One region of the Anaerobacillus sp. 1_MG-2023 genome, then DNA from elsewhere that is predicted to be linked to it. Evidence: a T-box and tRNA genes for the amino acid it is inferred to sense, from the RefSeq annotation. Region 1 holds a T-box; the other holds one or more tRNA genes.
The links. A T-box is a leader RNA that pairs with one kind of tRNA and senses whether it is charged. The one in region 1 lies ahead of pheS (phenylalanine--tRNA ligase subunit alpha), so its partner is inferred to be a tRNA-Phe.

Region 1 (8,442 bases):
TAAATCCAACAATAGACAATAGCATGAGTAGGGAACCAATCCCGACCATTGAATTGAACAAGGTATGAACAAATAGTGGTGGCCACTCTTCTTCAGGCCATTCTTCAAGACCGAGTACTTCCGTATCAAATGAGTCATCGGATAGAAAACTGAGTGCCCACGGAACTTCAATTGCCCACTTTACCTCACGTTCTTCTTTATCGGTATAGCCGCCAATGGCAAGTGGTGCATAAGTTTGTGTTTCAAACAAACCTTCCGCCGCCGCGAGTTTCTCAGGTTGATATTGATACAGTTGTTGAGCAGATTCATGTCCATTTAAGGCAGTTAAAATTGAAAAAACCCCACCTATAACGAGCCCCATCATTAAAGCTTTATGATGAAATTTATATTCTCTCGTATTACCTCGTTGACGAATCATTTTATATGCCGCAATGGATGCGATAACAAATGCTCCTGTCATTAAAGCGGAAACAGTTACGTGTCCAGCTGTAACTAGAAAGGAAGGATTGAAGAACGCCTCCCATGGATCAACGTTAACGAATTTTCCGTCTACTATCTCAAATCCAGCTGGTGTACCTTCAAAAGCGTGGACATTTGTAATTAAGATAGCTGATGCGCTCGCACCGAATGCAACAAGCGTTACGCTCACAATTCGCATGATTGGAGAAAGGCGATCTGCAGCATAAACATAGATTGACATAAAGAGAGCTTCTAGGAAGAAAGCATAAATTTCAATTTGAAAGGGCAATGCAATCACTCGTCCAACGACTTCCATAAATCCTGGCCATAAGAGAGAAAGCTGTACACCTGCAATGGTTCCTGTAGGAATCGCCACCCCTAGTAAAACAGCGAACCCTTTCGTCCATCGATTGGCCATTATCGCATAATCTCTATCTTTTGTTTTTTGATACATAAGCTCAGCTACAAGAACCATTAAAGGTAAGCCTACACCGAGTGTTGCATAAATAATATGTACGCCCATTGTCATTCCAAATAATGAACGAGCAATAACGAGTTCATCCATAATTTATCCCCTCCAATTACCGAACTGATTAAATCCCTCCTTATTGTCCACGTATTTCCAAATAATATTCTAATCGAGAACCTTCGCTTTTTGACATAACAGCTCGTCTCTTGTCATAAAGGTTAAAGGAAGGGGGGAACATCATGAATGAGCTCGTCCTACCGCTTGTGGAGGTTGTATCAAATAGCGGAATTTACGCCCCATTCTATTTCATTATTTTTCATTTTATTCGTCAGTTTGTATTTGTTCCAGTTAGTGTTGTTTGTGTTGCTGGTGGAGTGATGTTTGGCGCAATATATGGCACGATTTACTCATTGATTGGAATTACTGTTGTAAGTACGGTTTTTTATTTAGTTGTTAAGCGGACGCCGGGTTTGTTTAAGAAAATTATTCGAATGAAAGAACGATGGACACGTAAACATATGCCAATGTCAGTTGGGCAAATCGCCATCCTTCGATTAGTACCTTTCGTTCATTTTCATTTCATTTCCCTTTGTTTAATTGAGGTATCTAAAGACTTTAGAGATTATTTGCGGTCATCCCTCATTTCAAATGTACCTCTCGCTTTGTTGTATTCTTTCTTTGGTACGGCGATTAGTAGGTTCGATCCGGTCGTCATCGTACTCATGTTGTGTGGACTTGTCATCCTTTTCTATTTACTAAGAAGAAGAGAGTGGATTATGAAGTGGGAGGATTTCTTTCAGCCTGTGAGATAAAAAACTTTTATATTTGATCGTAACAAACAACCCCCCTCCAGATCGGAGGGGGGTTGTTTGTTAAGTATTTTCGCGATGGCGTAAAAATTCTTTGACTGGGCTCTTCCATTCAATTTTTGCACTAGGATAGCGGATGTCCATTTCCTTTTCAAGAAAATAGAAATCTTCTTTCTCAAGCAAATATAGTTCTGATGCATTTTTCACCCCTACTGAAAGGGTAATAATATCGAACGATTTTTCAGTAGTGCCAAGATACTTTTCACCTTCGAATAAGGCACCTTTGTAGGTGACGAGAAAATTTTTTCTTACATTGGACGAGTCATCGAAGAAATAGTACTCTTTATGATCGTGAGCTTTTTCCAACTTTCGTTTTGGATCCATAAAAAAGCGGATGACAGAATAAGCAATCAACACCATGGCTACGAGAATGACAAGACGAAAAAGAATAATAATCATTAGTCAGCACCTCATTTTCACTATGCTTCTATTCTCTATACGTATATGATAAAGAAAGGTTTCAAAAAAAGAAAAGATTTAAGAAAGGAAGAGTTCATTGAAATTCGAACAATTATTTACATTACAAAGACAACTTGATACTCGGATTGTAAAGGAACACAATCTGAGGCATGAAGATTTATTCGAGAATAAACTACTTGCTCTTAAAGTCGAGATTGGAGAACTAGCGAATGAAACACGTTGTTTTAAATATTGGAGTAAAAAAGCTCCTTCCCCTAAAGAAACGATTCTAGAGGAGTATGTGGATGGTATTCATTTTATTCTCTCATTAGGGATTGAATTGGGTATTACAACGTATGAAGCATTGTCAAAAGACGATCCCGCTGGCTCTGAAGTACAAGCTTTCCATCGTGTCTACAAAGCGATTGATCAAGTGGCGAGTGAAAAAAATGAGGAAGCATTTAACGATTTAATGGAAAGTTATCTTTTACTTGGACAACTTATCGGGCTACGGTTTGAAGAAATGAATGAAGCATATTTGAAAAAAAATAAAGTGAATCATAATCGACAGGATCAGGGATATTAGATTCAAGAGTCCTCTGAATTGTGAAATATTTCGGAAACCGTTATAATGAACAGAGAATACATATCAAGGAGGCAATACATATGGCTAAGCTAGACGAAACGTTGCAGATGCTGAAAGAACTCACTGATGCGAATGGTGTACCAGGTAACGAACGTGAACCTCGCGAAGTGATGAAGAAGCACATTGAATCTCTTTCAGATGAAATTATGTATGATAATCTTGGCAGCTTAATTGCGGTTAAAAAAGGTAAAGCAGAAGGCCCAAAGATTATGGTTGCAGGTCATCTCGATGAGATTGGCTTTATGGTAACGCGTATTGATGATAAAGGCTTTCTTTATTTCCAAACAGTTGGCGGCTGGTGGGAGCAGGTTATGCTTGCACAGCGTGTTAACGTCATGACTCGTAATGGTAACATTATGGGCGTCATCGGTTCTAAACCACCACATATTCTTCCTCCTGAACAGCGTAAGAAATCGGTCGATAAGAAAGATATGTTCATTGATATTGGTGCTTCAAGCCGAGAAGAGGCTATGGAATGGGGCGTTAAGCCGGGAGATTCTGTTGTTCCAGTTTGTGAATTTACTGTTATGAATAACGAAAAAATGCTTATGGCGAAAGCATGGGATAACCGTATTGGCTGTGCTATTGCGATCGAAGTACTTCGTAAGCTAAAAGGAGAAGAGCATCCTAATACTGTCTATGGCGTTGGGACGGTACAAGAGGAAGTAGGTCTTCGCGGAGCGACTACGGCTACAAATATGATTAAGCCTGATATAGGCTTTGCGGTTGACGTTGGTATCGCTGGTGATACTCCTGGAGTAAGTGAAAAGGACGCTCAATCCAAAATGGGGAAAGGTCCTCAAATTATTATGTATGATGCTTCAATGGTCGGTCACAAAGGTCTTCGTGACTTTGTAACAGATACAGCTGATGAGAACAATATTCCTTATCAGTTTGACTCTATTGCAGGCGGTGGAACAGATTCGGGTAAAATTCATTTAACAGCAAATGGAGTACCTGCACTTTCCATCACAATTGCCACACGCTATATTCATACTCACGCAGCGATTCTTCATCGTGATGATTTTGAGAATGCAGTTAATTTGATTGTTGAAGTGATTAAAAAGCTTGATGCTGATACTGTGAAAGAAATTATCTTTAACTAGAACACAAAATCCGGTGGCTCTTGCCACCGGATTTCGCTTGTTAATTTACACCCTGTGCCATATAAGAGAGCATTTGCTCTCGCTCATTTTCTGGTGCTTCTTTCCAAAGAATTTCGAAAAGAACACCAAGCCCAGGGAGCATTTTCTCTTCTCCGCTTTGCATGGCGTCGAGGATTGTCGCTTCGAGTTGCTCCTCATTGTTGCCATTAATATTAGCGAGAATTGCTTTGCGTAAATTAAGGTCCATACTTTCCACCTCGCCTTTCTCATTCGCTTGTTGGTTCAAGCCTCATTAGTATGAGCGAATTGAAGAAATTTCATGAGTTTTATTGGAATCTTCCCTTTCAACCCTTTATAATGGAAACATTGAAAACTGAAGGAGAGCATAATGATTATAGAATCCGCTAAAAATCAAAAAGTGAAAGATTGGAAAAAACTTCAGACGCGAAAGGGTAGAGAGAAAGCTTTTTCTTATATCATTGAAGGTCCACATATTGTAGAAGAAGCTGCGAAGGCTGAGGCTTTAATCACAGAATTGATTGTGATAGAAGACACTGACTTATCTGCTTATCCGTTTAAAGAGCTACCTGTGGTCTATACTGTTACGGAGAAAGTGATGCAAGAACTAACGGATACAGAAACACCACAGGGGATTATGGCTGTTTGTAAAATGGTTGAGCCTGAACTACCTCGTCATGGCAAACTATTATTACTGGACGCCATTCAGGATCCCGGTAATTTGGGAACGATTATTCGAACTGCAGATAGCGCTGGATACGACGGCCTTCTACTTGGACATGGAACCGTTGATGCTTATAACAGTAAGGTGCTTCGATCCACCCAGGGATCTATATTTCATCTTCCTGTAATAAAAGGGGATTTGGTGAAAGAAGTTCAGAAATTAAAAGAAGCTGGCATGCTGATATACGCAACAGAAGTGAGTGGAGGAACGCCATATCACGAGCTTGATTCATCTTCTCAGTTTGCTGTCATTCTTGGAAACGAAGCAAACGGTGTATCAGACGAGCTTCAATGTTTAGCAGACGTGAACGTATATATTCCGATATATGGTAAAGCAGAGTCGTTAAATGTCGCCGTTGCAGCAGGAATTCTGATGTATGGATTGTTACCTTCATAATAAGGCTTGCGGATATAGCGATTTTTTTCTATAATTAAAAGCAACTTATATATGTTAAAAACAATGATGGAGAGTAGTAAGCTGCCGCTGCCTTTGCAGGGAGGAAATGCCGAGACTGAAAGCATTTCTATTGGGACGCTGCCGAATTCGCTCTGGAGTTGCCGCTTTGTTCGTTCGAAAGCGGATCGGTTTACAAGCCGTTATTCTTTGCTTAAGGCTGATAGGTGTACTCTATCGGTGAATTAGGGTGGTACCGCGAAATCAAATCTTCGCCCCTTTCTGGGGAGCGAGGATTTTTTTATTGCAAAAAGAAGCAAACACGAAAATGAAGTGGAGGTTGAAAAGATGCAAGAGCGTTTACAAACGTTAAAAGAAGAAGCACTATCAGAAATCCAGCAAGCTTCTTCAATGAAAGAAGTGCAGGATATCAAAGTGAAATACCTTGGAAAAAAAGGGCCAATTACAGAAATTTCTAAAGGTATGGGAAAATTATCGAAAGAAGAACGTCCGAAAATGGGGCAGCTCGTTAATGAAATTCGCTCAGCGATTTCGGATCAATTAGAGGAGAAAGTGACTCGTTTAGAAAAAGCAGCCGTAGAAGAACGATTGAAGAAAGAAACGATCGATATTTCTCTGCCGGGTCGTCCAATTAAGAGAGGAAATCATCACCCACTTACGAGGGTAATCGAAGAAATTGAAGACCTATTTCTTGGTATGGGATTCTCGATTGCGGAAGGACCAGAAGTTGAAACCGATTATTATAATTTCGAAGCGTTAAACCTTCCAAAGGATCATCCGGCTAGAGATATGCAGGATTCATTCTATATAACTGAAGAAACGCTATTAAGAACGCATACCTCTCCAATGCAAGCTAGAACGATGGAGAAGTTAAATGGAGAAGGTCCTGTTAAAATCATCGTGCCCGGTAAAGTTTATCGTCGTGATACAGATGATGCAACACACTCCCATCAGTTTATGCAAATTGAAGGACTAATGGTTGGTGAGAATGTTCGCATGAGTGATCTAAAAGGTGTGCTCCAATCATTTGCGAAGAAAATGTTTGGAGAAGAACGTGAAATCCGTCTTCGCCCTAGCTTCTTCCCATTTACTGAGCCTTCTGTAGAGATGGATATTTCTTGCTTTAATTGCGGCGGGAATGGCTGCTCTGTATGTAAAGGAACAGGATGGATAGAAATTCTTGGAGGAGGTATGGTACATCCGAATGTACTTCGCATGTCCGGCTTCGATCCTGAGAAAGTCACTGGGTTTGCTTTTGGTATGGGACCAGAACGGATCGCTATGCTGAAATATGGTATTGATGACATACGTCATTTCTACACGAATGACAGCAGATTTATTAAACAGTTTAATTCACTATAATATGATTGAAAGTTAGGAGGAGAAAACATGCTCGTATCAATGAATTGGCTACAGCAGTATGTAGATTTAGATAGTTACTCAGCTGATGAACTGGCAGACCTGATTACTAAGGGTGGTATTGAGGTAGAAACAGTCGAAAAGCTTAATAAAGGAATTACCGGTGTGGTTATTGGTCACGTTCTTGAATGTCAGCAACACCCTGATGCTGATAAGTTAAATATTTGTAAGGTGAATGTTGGTGAAGAAGAGCCGGTCCAAATTATTTGTGGAGCACCAAATATTGCTCAAGGCCAGTACGTAGCTGTAGCAAAAGTTGGGGCTGTACTTCCAGGCAATTTTAAGATTAAGAAAGCAAAACTTCGCGGTGAAGCTTCTCATGGTATGATCTGCTCGCTTCAGGAGCTTGGAATTGAAAGTAAACTTGTATCGAAAGAGTATGCAGACGGAATCTTTGTATTTAGTGAAGACGTGACACCTGGAGAAGATGCGCTTGAATACTTGAATCTAAATGATGAAGTTCTTGAGCTAGGTCTTACTCCAAACAGAGCTGATGCGATGAACATGATCGGCGTCGCTTATGAAGTCGGGGCAGTATTGAATCGCTCAATTGAACTTCCATCTCCAGAGCTTGTTCGTTCGGATGAAGACGTTGAAGAGTATGTGTCAGTTCGTGTAGAGAATGAAGAAGATAATCCTTATTATGGAGCTTCCATTATTAAAGACTTAACGATCAAATCATCACCGCAGTGGCTTGTAAATCGCCTCGTTTCTGCTGGTATTCGTCCAATTAACAACGTAGTCGATATTACGAACTATGTTCTTTTGGAATACGGACAGCCACTTCATGCTTTTGATTATAATCGGTTTGGGTCGAAGGAAGTCGTGATACGTCGCGCAACTGAAGGAGAAAAAATTGTCACTCTTGATGATGCTGAACGCACGCTTTCGAGTGAGCATCTTGTAATCACGAATGGTTCAAAACCCGTTGCCGTGGCTGGTGTTATGGGTGGCGCTGATTCTGAAGTACAAGAAGACACAACAACGATTTTGCTTGAAGCAGCTTACTTTAACAGCAAGCTTGTTCGGAAAGCATCAAAAGATCTAGGCTTACGTAGTGATTCAAGTGCGCGTTTTGAAAAAGGAATTGATCGAAACCGCGTTGTTGGTGCAAGCGAACGTGCTGCTCAGCTCATTCAAGAAATTGCCGGTGGAACAGTGTTAAAAGGTATTGCTGAACAGGGAGCTCGAACCATCGAAGCTCTTGACGTTAGTGTTGAAGTGAATCGAATTAATCAAGTTCTTGGAACAGAAATTTCTGAAACAGAAGTTGCTGCTATTTTTGAGCGTCTGCAATTCTCTTATCAAAACTTTGGTGGCACATTTACAGTTCAGGTACCGCCACGCCGCCCGGATATAACGATTTCTGAAGACTTAATTGAAGAAGTAGGACGTCTCTACGGATATGATAATGTTCCTGCAACGCTGCCTGTTACAGAAAGTACACCAGGACAGCTGTCAGAATATCAAGTGAAGCGTCGCCATGTTCGCCGTACGCTTGAAGGCGCAGGTCTTTTCCAAACAGTAACGTATTCTCTTACGTCGCCTTCTAAACGTCTTTTCTTCTCTGATGAATCAGCCGAAGCTGTTCGTCTTGCGATGCCAATGAGTGAAGAAAGAAGTGAACTTAGAACGAGCCTGATTCCGCATCTTCTAGAGGTAGCGCAGTATAACCGCAACCGTCAGCTAGAAAATATTGCTTTCTATGAAACGGCTTCTGTGTTCTTACCAGGTGATGAACTTCCAGTGGAACAGGAACACCTTGCTGGCGTAGTGTCAGGATTATGGCAAGAGCACCTATGGCAAAAAGAAAAGAAAGTCGCTGATTTCTTTGTCGTAAAAGGAATCCTCGAAGAAATAGCGGTTGAATTTGGTTTAGAGGATCGTCTTTCGTTCGCTCGTGCAGAAGAGCCAAAGCT
Region 2 (8,442 bases), on a different contig from region 1:
ATGAAACCTTTAAGAAGTCTTCAGGCTTTCCATGATCTCACACTTAGTATGAGTGACAATCCAATATTAGGGGTAGTAATTGGTACTGTATTTACTGTAATCGTTCAGAGTTCTAGCGCTACCATTGGGGTACTTCAAAGTTTGTTTTCCCAAGATGCAATGAATCTTCAAGCAGCTATGCCAGTATTATTTGGAGATAACATTGGTACAACTGTAACTGCTGTTCTAGCATCAATTGGTGCATCAGTAGCAGCTAGAAGAGCAGCCCTTACCCATGTGATTTTTAACTTAATTGGAACAACGATCTTTTTAATTATTTTGTCCCTATACACCCCTTTTATTTCCTATCTTCAAGGTGTATTAAATCTTAATTCAGAAATGACAATCGCATTTGCGCATGGAATTTTCAATGTGTCTAATACAATAATTCAGTTTCCTTTCATTGCTTTACTAGCCGTTATAGTTACGAAAATTATTCCTGGTGATGATTCAACAATTGAATATAAACCTAAACATTTAGATCCTGTGTTCATTGAACAATCTACTTCAGTGGCACTTGGACAAGCGAAAGAAGAAGTTATTCGTATGAGCGGTTTTGCTTATAAAGGTGTTCAAGAGGCTTCTAACTATCTGACTTCTAAAAGTCAGAAAAGCGCAGAAAAAACCGCTCAGTATGAGGAAGCTATTAACAACCTAGATACTAAAATTACAGACTACCTTATTCAGCTATCAGCCACTTCTTTGTCCGGTGATGAGTCAACACGACATGGTATGTTAATGGACTCTGTTCGGGATATTGAGCGTATTGGGGATCATATGGAAAATATTGTTGAATTGGTTGATTATCAGATTAGTAATAAAGTTAAAATGACTGACGTTGCAATGAAAGATCTTGATGAAATGTTTAATTTAACCCTTTCTGCACTACAAGAAGCCTTTGATTCACTCGATAAATGGGACGTAGCAAAGGCCCAGGATGTTGTGCAATTGGAAGATAAGATCGACAAAATGGAAAGAACGCTTCGTAAACAGCATATCCTTCGTCTAAATGAGGGTGAATGTACTGGAAGTGCTGGAATTGTTTTTGTTGATATCATCAGTAACCTTGAGCGTATTGGTGACCATGCGGTGAATATTGCAGAAGCCGTCATTGGAGAAGAATAAATTTGGGAAGCAGAGGGATGCCTCTGCTTCTTTTTATCATTATATAGAAGGAAAGTGACATCTCCGCTAAAATAGAGTCAAGTTGAAGGGAGGTTAAAAGCGTGGATATTCTATTATGGTGCCTGATCATTGCGTCATTCATCATTGCATTTGTGGGATTGATTTATCCGATTATTCCAGCCGTACTATTTATTTATGTTGGGTTTATCCTGTATGGGGTGTTTTTTGAGTTTGGTTCAATGACTATTTCCTTTTGGATTGTTGAAGTTCTGCTGACGATGTTATTATTTGTTGCGGACTATGCTAGTAACTTATTTGGCGTGAAGAAGTATGGAGGGTCAAAGGCGGCGATATGGGGGAGTACAATTGGTTTACTTGTTGGCCCGTTTGTTATTCCATTTGCAGGAATCATCCTTGGACCATTTATCGGTGCTATCTTAGCTGAATTAGTTATTCATCGAAAAGCTTTTAAAGAATCTGTTCAAGTAGGTGTAGGTTCATTGCTTGGTTTTCTTGGTGGAGCTGTTATGAAAGGTTTACTCCAAATGGTCATGGTTGTTGTGTTCCTAGTGTATGTCCTATAAGTTCTTGATGACAAAATGAAAGCGTGATATAGTATTTTCATAATTGAAATTAAGATTAATTCAATTAAATTTGAAAAACTTATTGACGCTTTCTTAATCTATATGATATATTAGTTCTTGTCGTTAAGAAATATTCCACAGTAGCTCAGTGGTAGAGCTATCGGCTGTTAACCGATCGGTCGTAGGTTCGAATCCTACCTGTGGAGCCATATGGCGGTGTAGCTCAGCTGGCTAGAGCGTACGGTTCATACCCGTGAGGTCGGGGGTTCGATCCCCTCCGCCGCTACCATAATTTTAACGATAAAACATGGCGGTTGTGGCGAAGTGGTTAACGCACCGGATTGTGATTCCGGCATTCGTGGGTTCAATTCCCATCAGCCGCCCCACTTATTACATAAGGACCCTTAGCTCAGCTGGTTAGAGCTGACGGCTCATAACCGTCCGGTCGCAGGTTCGAGTCCTGCAGGGTCCACCAAATGCATATCGGAGGAATACCCAAGTCTGGCTGAAGGGATCGGTCTTGAAAACCGACAGGGGCTTAGTCGCCCGCGGGGGTTCGAATCCCTCTTCCTCCTCCATTTTTTAAAAGTTAGCTTTCTAAAAAATGGATGCAAATTAATTTCTTTTACATTATCGCGGGGTGGAGCAGTTCGGTAGCTCGTTGGGCTCATAACCCAAAGGTCGCAGGTTCAAATCCTGCCCCCGCAACCAAAATAAAATTCTTACTACGTCGAACATACTTCTTTGTTAGAATTTAATTGGAGTGCTCCAGGGGCAACCTAAGCTCATAGCAAGGCCAAATTACTTTTGATGTAAATGCAAACTACATACTAATTAAAATTAATACTGATAACATGATTTGGCTCTGTAGCTCAGTCGGTAGAGCAGAGGACTGAAAATCCTCGTGTCGGCGGTTCGATTCCGTCCGGAGCCACCACTCAATAAAGATCCCACTCGTCAATTAATGACGAGTTTTTTTATGTTTTATGCATGTTATTACGGTGTTAATTCTCGATTTTATTCGTTAAGATGTTTAATTCTATATACTGAGGGGAAACTTTATCTGTGTTGCGGAAATTCAAAGGTTTATTATTTGAAAACGCATGACAATTCTGCTAGTGTAAACATGTGACGACATCATGTTCAAGTGGTGGCTAACGCTACCCTAACAGCAAGTTACATACTATATTTAAGGAGGAGATTCACAATGGCTAAATTTGAACTACCAGAACTACCTTACGACTACAATGCACTAGAACCACACATCGATGAAGAAACAATGAAGATCCACCACGACAAGCACCATAACGCATATGTAACAAAGTTAAATGGTGCACTAGAAGGTCATGAGGAGCATGCATCTAAGAGCCTTGAAGATCTTCTTGGCAACCTTGACGCACTTCCTGAAGGCATTCGAACTGCTGTTCGAAACAATGGTGGCGGACACGCTAACCACTCACTTTTCTGGCAATTGCTAAGCCCTAACGGTGGCGGCGAACCATCAGGTGATCTAAGCGAAGCACTTAAAAAGAAATTTGGTAGCTTTGAAAGCTTTAAAGAAGAATTTGCTAATGCTGCAGCTGGTCGTTTTGGATCAGGCTGGGCTTGGCTAGTAGTAAAAGGTGGAGAACTTGAAGTAACAAGCACTCCAAACCAAGATACTCCAGTAATGGAAGGTGTTACACCAATTCTTGGGCTAGATGTTTGGGAGCATGCTTATTATCTTAAGTATCAAAACAAACGTCCTGATTATATCGCTGCATTCTGGAATGTAGTTAACTGGGATGAAGTTGCAAAGCGTTACGAAGCAGCTAAATAATTTACCAAGCTTTCAAAACCCCCAACATTTATGTTGGGGGTTTTTCTATTATGGTTCGATTAAGGTATAAATTGTTCCTAAATGGTGTAGTGTGAAATTTATTAAAAAATCTGTAAAATCACAGCCGGTTTCAAAATCATGAGGTGTACAAATCAGAACTTGATGATCTGTGATTGTCAATGAGATGAGGTCATTTCGATATTGGATTTGAAGATAGTGCCTCATCCTATTAATAAAGAACGAGTATTCATCAACTTTTATATGATGTTGAACTCTTTGAAGTAGTTGGATTCGACTGTCTTTAGTAATGTAGTCTGTCCGATATAGAAAGTAATACATACCTAGTCCCCTTTCAAAAACAGTTTATCCTTTTTGTTTCATCCGCATAACGAACAGAATTTAAGTCAAAATAAGGGTGGATGAAAAAAGGGGAGTTTGTTATGAAAGTTATAAAACATATGATTGGTGAGATAGAGGTAACAAAAGATTTGTTGTTATTACTTACAATCGGTGGTTTATACGCGCTGAGTATTGCGCTCTCAAATACGTTCGTAAATGTTTACTTGTGGAAGCAGTCTGGTGAGTTTGCGGATATAGGTATATACAACCTTGCTGCGGTTATAAGTCAGCCGCTTACCTTTATTCTCGCTGGTAGATGGGCTAAGAAAATGGATAGAGTTATTGTACTGCGGATTGGAGTGATTTTTCTCGCTCTTTTCTATATAACAGTGCTTTTTCTTGGTCAGAACGCTAGTCATTTGCTTATCTTACTGGGCGCTTTACTTGGAATAGGGTTTGGCTTTTATTGGCTTGCATTTAATGTGCTAACATTCGAAATTACAGAACCGGACACAAGGGATTTTTTTAATGGATTCCTTGGTTTACTTACATCTTTCGCTGGGATGATTGGGCCAATATTTGCTGGTGTTATTATTTCAAGTCTAGAAGCATTCACGGGATACAAAGTAATATTTGCCGTCTCACTTGCTTTATTTTTCGCAGCTGTAATCTTAAGTTTCTTTCTCGAACGTCGGTCTGCCAAAGGGACCTTTTCATTTAAACGTGTTCTTCAAGAAAGAAAAGCGAATGCAGATTGGCTTAACATTTTGCACGCGCATTTTTTTCAAGGTATAAGAGAAGGTACTTTTATTTTCATTATCGTTGTCCTTGTTTTTATTACGACGGAAAGTGAGCTTGCAATTGGTACATTTGGACTTGTTAATTCAGGTGTGTCATTTTTAGCTTATTATTTGGCGACGAGATTGATTAAACCGCGATATCGTAAGAAGGCTATTTTATATGGCGGGCTTATTCTTTACGCTTCGGTTTTCTTGCTTGTATCCGACCTAACGTTTGCCCGGTTGTTAATGTATGGTGTTTGTATTTCTCTTGCTTATCCACTTTTACTTGTCCCCTACATTTCGCTCACTTACGATGTGATCGGTAAGGCTTGGAATGCAGCAGAAATGCGGATTGAGTACATTGTCGTTCGAGAGGTGTACTTAAACTTAGGACGAATTGTTTCCGTTCTTTTATTCTTATTAACAGTAGCGTTATTCGATGATGTAACGAGCATTCCGATTTTGTTATTAATTGTTGGTGCTGGCCATTCGTTTATTTACCTGTTTGTAAGAAAACTTCAAGCTCCCCATCCCTCAAACCCTTCTCCTGACACCGTACAATAGCTCATTAGACTCTTTACTTTTTTTATATCACTAAGTATAGTAAGTAGAAGAGAGAGCAGAGACACCTGTCTGGAACAGGTGTCTATATTTGTTTAAAGGAAGGGAGTCAATCGTGAAAACGAAAAAAAAGAAAAATCATGTGCCTTTAAGGCTCAGTATATTATTTTTATCTGTATTCCTTCTGTTTTCTACATTAATACTTCGACTGGGCGTTATACAGATTGTAAACGGTGAAGAATACGAACGTGTTTCTGAGCAAACTGAGAATGTTACAGCAGAATCAACAGCACCTCGTGGAAAAATGTATGATCGTTATGGGCGAGTTCTGGTTGATAATAACCCGGAATTTGCACTTACATATATCCGAACGCAGAATACTAAGCAAGCTGAGAGACTTGAATTAGCTCAGAAATTAGCAGGGTATATTGAAAAAGATACAGATGATGTCATTGACCGAGATCTTAAAGATTATTGGATTGTGACGAATCCGGAAAAAGCGAAGGCGAAGCTAACGGAAAAAGAGTGGGAAGCACTTGAGTCGAGTGAAGCTTACCAACTCCAAATTGAACGGATTAATGATGAGGATTTAGCAGAGATTAAGAACGATCCAAAAGAACTTGAGGTAGCTGCTATCAAAAGGGCGATGGATACTGGTTATGCCTTATCCTCTCAAACAATTAAGGTAGGTTTAACTGAAGATGAAATTGCTAAAGTAAGTGAAAACCTTGGTTCGCTACCTGGAATAGAAATTCAAGCAGACGCCACTCGAGAATATCCTTATGGAAATACTCTGCAAACGATTTTCGGAAGGGTCGGACCTATCCCTAAAGATGAGTTAGATTATTATGGTTTGAGAGATTATGAAAGAAATGACAAAGTAGGTATTAGCTATCTCGAGAAAGAGTACGAAGAGTACTTAAAAGGTCAAAAAGAAAAGCAAACCTACGTGACCGACAAATCGGGAGAGCCAATTGGTGAACCAAAAGTAATTGAAGGTCAAAGAGGAAACGATTTGGTCCTCTCACTAGACATCGATCTTCAAAAGGAAGTCGAGAAAATTTTGGATGAAGAGCTTCGTGATGCAAGACAATATGGGGCAACACGAGGCTATGTAGTCATGATGGATCCCAAAACAGGTGAAGTCCTTTCTCTTGCTGGTAAGGAATATAGCAACGGAGAGTTTAAAGACCGGACGTTTGGAGTGATCGGTGACTCCTACGCAATGGGATCGACTGTTAAAGGAGCAACAGTGTTAACCGGTTATCAGTATGATGCTATTAACCCGAATACGACACTTGTGGATGAAGTTTTATACTTTAAGGACGAAGGTAAAAAATCTTCTTATACGGCTAATGCTATGGGACCTATTTCAGACTTAGTTGCTCTACAAAGATCTTCAAACGTATATATGTGGAAAATCGCGATGAAGATGGCTGGCTATGACTATGCTCCTTACGAAAGCAGTAGTTATGACCCGTCAGCTTACGATGAGCTAAAAGAGTCATTCTCTCAGTTTGGTCTAGGTGTTAAAACCGGGGTTGATCTCCCTGGTGAAAGTGCAGGATTAAACGGAGGTGTGAATGAATTCGGAAAAATCCTCGATTTTGCAATTGGACAGTATGATACGTATACACCAATGCAAATGGCTCAGTATACTTCTACCATCGCAAATGGTGGCTATCGTATTGAGCCACACATTTTAAAAGAGGTTCATGAACCTTCTGAAAAAGATGGTCTTTCAAATACCATTCTTTTTCAAAATACTCCAGAGGTGTTAAACAAAATTAAAATGAGTGAAGAAGAAGTGACACATGTCCAAAAAGGGATGTGGATGGTTATGAATACGGCAAATGGAACTGCAGGTACACATTATCCTTACTTCCAAAGTGATGATTATCAAGCTGCTGGAAAGACTGGAACAGCGCAAATCGGAGATGGATATAATTTAACCCTTGTTGGCTATGCGCCCTATGATAATCCCGAAGTAGCCTTTTCTGTAGTAGTTCCAGAAGTGAATGACTCTTCTTCAGGATATGTTAATAAAAAAATAGGTGGACGCGTTCTAGATGCTTATTTTGATTTAAAAGATGAAGCGAAGAAACCTATTGAGGCTAACCAAAAAGAAACAGAATAGCATTTCATGAAAAACCGCTGAAAAGCGGTTTTTTTGTTTAAGGACAAATGAATGAATAATATTTGTCAGATTGAGGTGAAGTGATAGGCTGAATGCATAGCAAAAGTAAGGTATGCCCCAAAAAGACTTATTTAAACGTTTTCCGACACGCATTTACAATCTCTTTACATACGGTTTATATGACATTAATATCTAGCCTGTATTCTAAGAATTGTGATTGAGAGACCAGTACACAAACAACCTGGTTGGTCACAAGTACAAACATCCATTTAGGGGGAAATTACATGAAGTTCAAAGGTATTATGCTCATGGTAGTTATGTCGCTAGTAATGGTTTTCGCATCAGCTTGCGGAAACAACTCTGGTAATACAGAAAACTCTGGTAGCACAAACAGCGATGGTGAAGTTTCTGGAGACGTACTAATGGACGGATCTTCTACAGTATTTCCAATCATGGAAGCTGTCGCTGAAGAATATGCTTCTGCACAACCTGACGTAAAAGTAAGTGTAGGTGTTTCGGGATCTGGTGGTGGATTCGAAAAGTTTGCAGCTGGAGAAACAGACATGAGTAACGCTTCTCGTCCGATTAAAGAAGAAGAAGTTTCGGCGCTTGAAGAAGCTGGTATTGAATTCACTGAATTTGAAATCGCAAAAGACGGTCTTTCTATCGTTGTTAACTCTGAAAATGACTGGATAGATCAACTTACAATCGACGAGCTTAATATGATCTGGACTGGCAAAGCAACAATGTGGAGTGACGTTAACTCTGAATGGCCTGAAGAAAAAATCGAATTATTTAGCCCGGGTACGGACTCTGGTACGTATGATTACTTTAATGAAGTTGTTCTAGAAGATGAGCAAATGGTAAAAGAAGCAACACTTTCTGAAGACGATAATGTACTTGTGAATGGTGTAACTGGTTCTAAAAACGGTATGGCATTCTTCGGATATGCTTACTATCTTGAAAATAAAGATAGATTAAATGTTATTCCAATTGTTAACGGTGAGGGCGAAGCAATAGAGCCGAATGCAGAGACAATTCAAGACGGATCTTATG

Region 2: it has a tRNA-Phe gene. The T-box ahead of pheS (phenylalanine--tRNA ligase subunit alpha) is inferred to sense a tRNA for this amino acid. The anticodon was not compared.

Annotation. Positions count from the first base shown of each region.
Region 1 covers NZ_JAUORD010000004.1:177,853-186,294, reverse strand. The annotation lists gene Q4550_RS09450 (cytochrome ubiquinol oxidase subunit I) at 1-1,024, opposite strand, end outside; gene Q4550_RS09445 (TVP38/TMEM64 family protein) at 1,168-1,740, shown strand; gene Q4550_RS09440 (sigma-w pathway protein ysdB) at 1,801-2,196, opposite strand; gene Q4550_RS09435 (dUTP diphosphatase) at 2,294-2,782, shown strand; gene Q4550_RS09430 (M42 family metallopeptidase) at 2,863-3,948, shown strand; gene sspI (small acid-soluble spore protein SspI) at 3,989-4,195, opposite strand; gene Q4550_RS09420 (TrmH family RNA methyltransferase) at 4,337-5,086, shown strand; T-box leader at 5,141-5,366, shown strand; gene pheS (phenylalanine--tRNA ligase subunit alpha) at 5,432-6,466, shown strand; gene pheT (phenylalanine--tRNA ligase subunit beta) at 6,494-8,442, shown strand, end outside.
Region 2 covers NZ_JAUORD010000002.1:102,849-111,290, forward strand. The annotation lists gene Q4550_RS04255 (Na/Pi cotransporter family protein) at 1-1,164, shown strand, start outside; gene Q4550_RS04260 (DUF456 domain-containing protein) at 1,266-1,748, shown strand; tRNA gene Q4550_RS04265 (tRNA-Asn) at 1,883-1,957, shown strand; tRNA gene Q4550_RS04270 (tRNA-Met) at 1,961-2,037, shown strand; tRNA gene Q4550_RS04275 (tRNA-His) at 2,059-2,134, shown strand; tRNA gene Q4550_RS04280 (tRNA-Ile) at 2,147-2,223, shown strand; tRNA gene Q4550_RS04285 (tRNA-Ser) at 2,234-2,326, shown strand; tRNA gene Q4550_RS04290 (tRNA-Met) at 2,383-2,459, shown strand; tRNA gene Q4550_RS04295 (tRNA-Phe) at 2,610-2,685, shown strand; gene Q4550_RS04300 (superoxide dismutase) at 2,956-3,567, shown strand; gene Q4550_RS04305 (hypothetical protein) at 3,616-3,906, opposite strand; gene Q4550_RS04310 (MFS transporter) at 4,008-5,252, shown strand; gene Q4550_RS04315 (peptidoglycan D,D-transpeptidase FtsI family protein) at 5,365-7,386, shown strand; gene Q4550_RS04320 (PstS family phosphate ABC transporter substrate-binding protein) at 7,671-8,442, shown strand, end outside.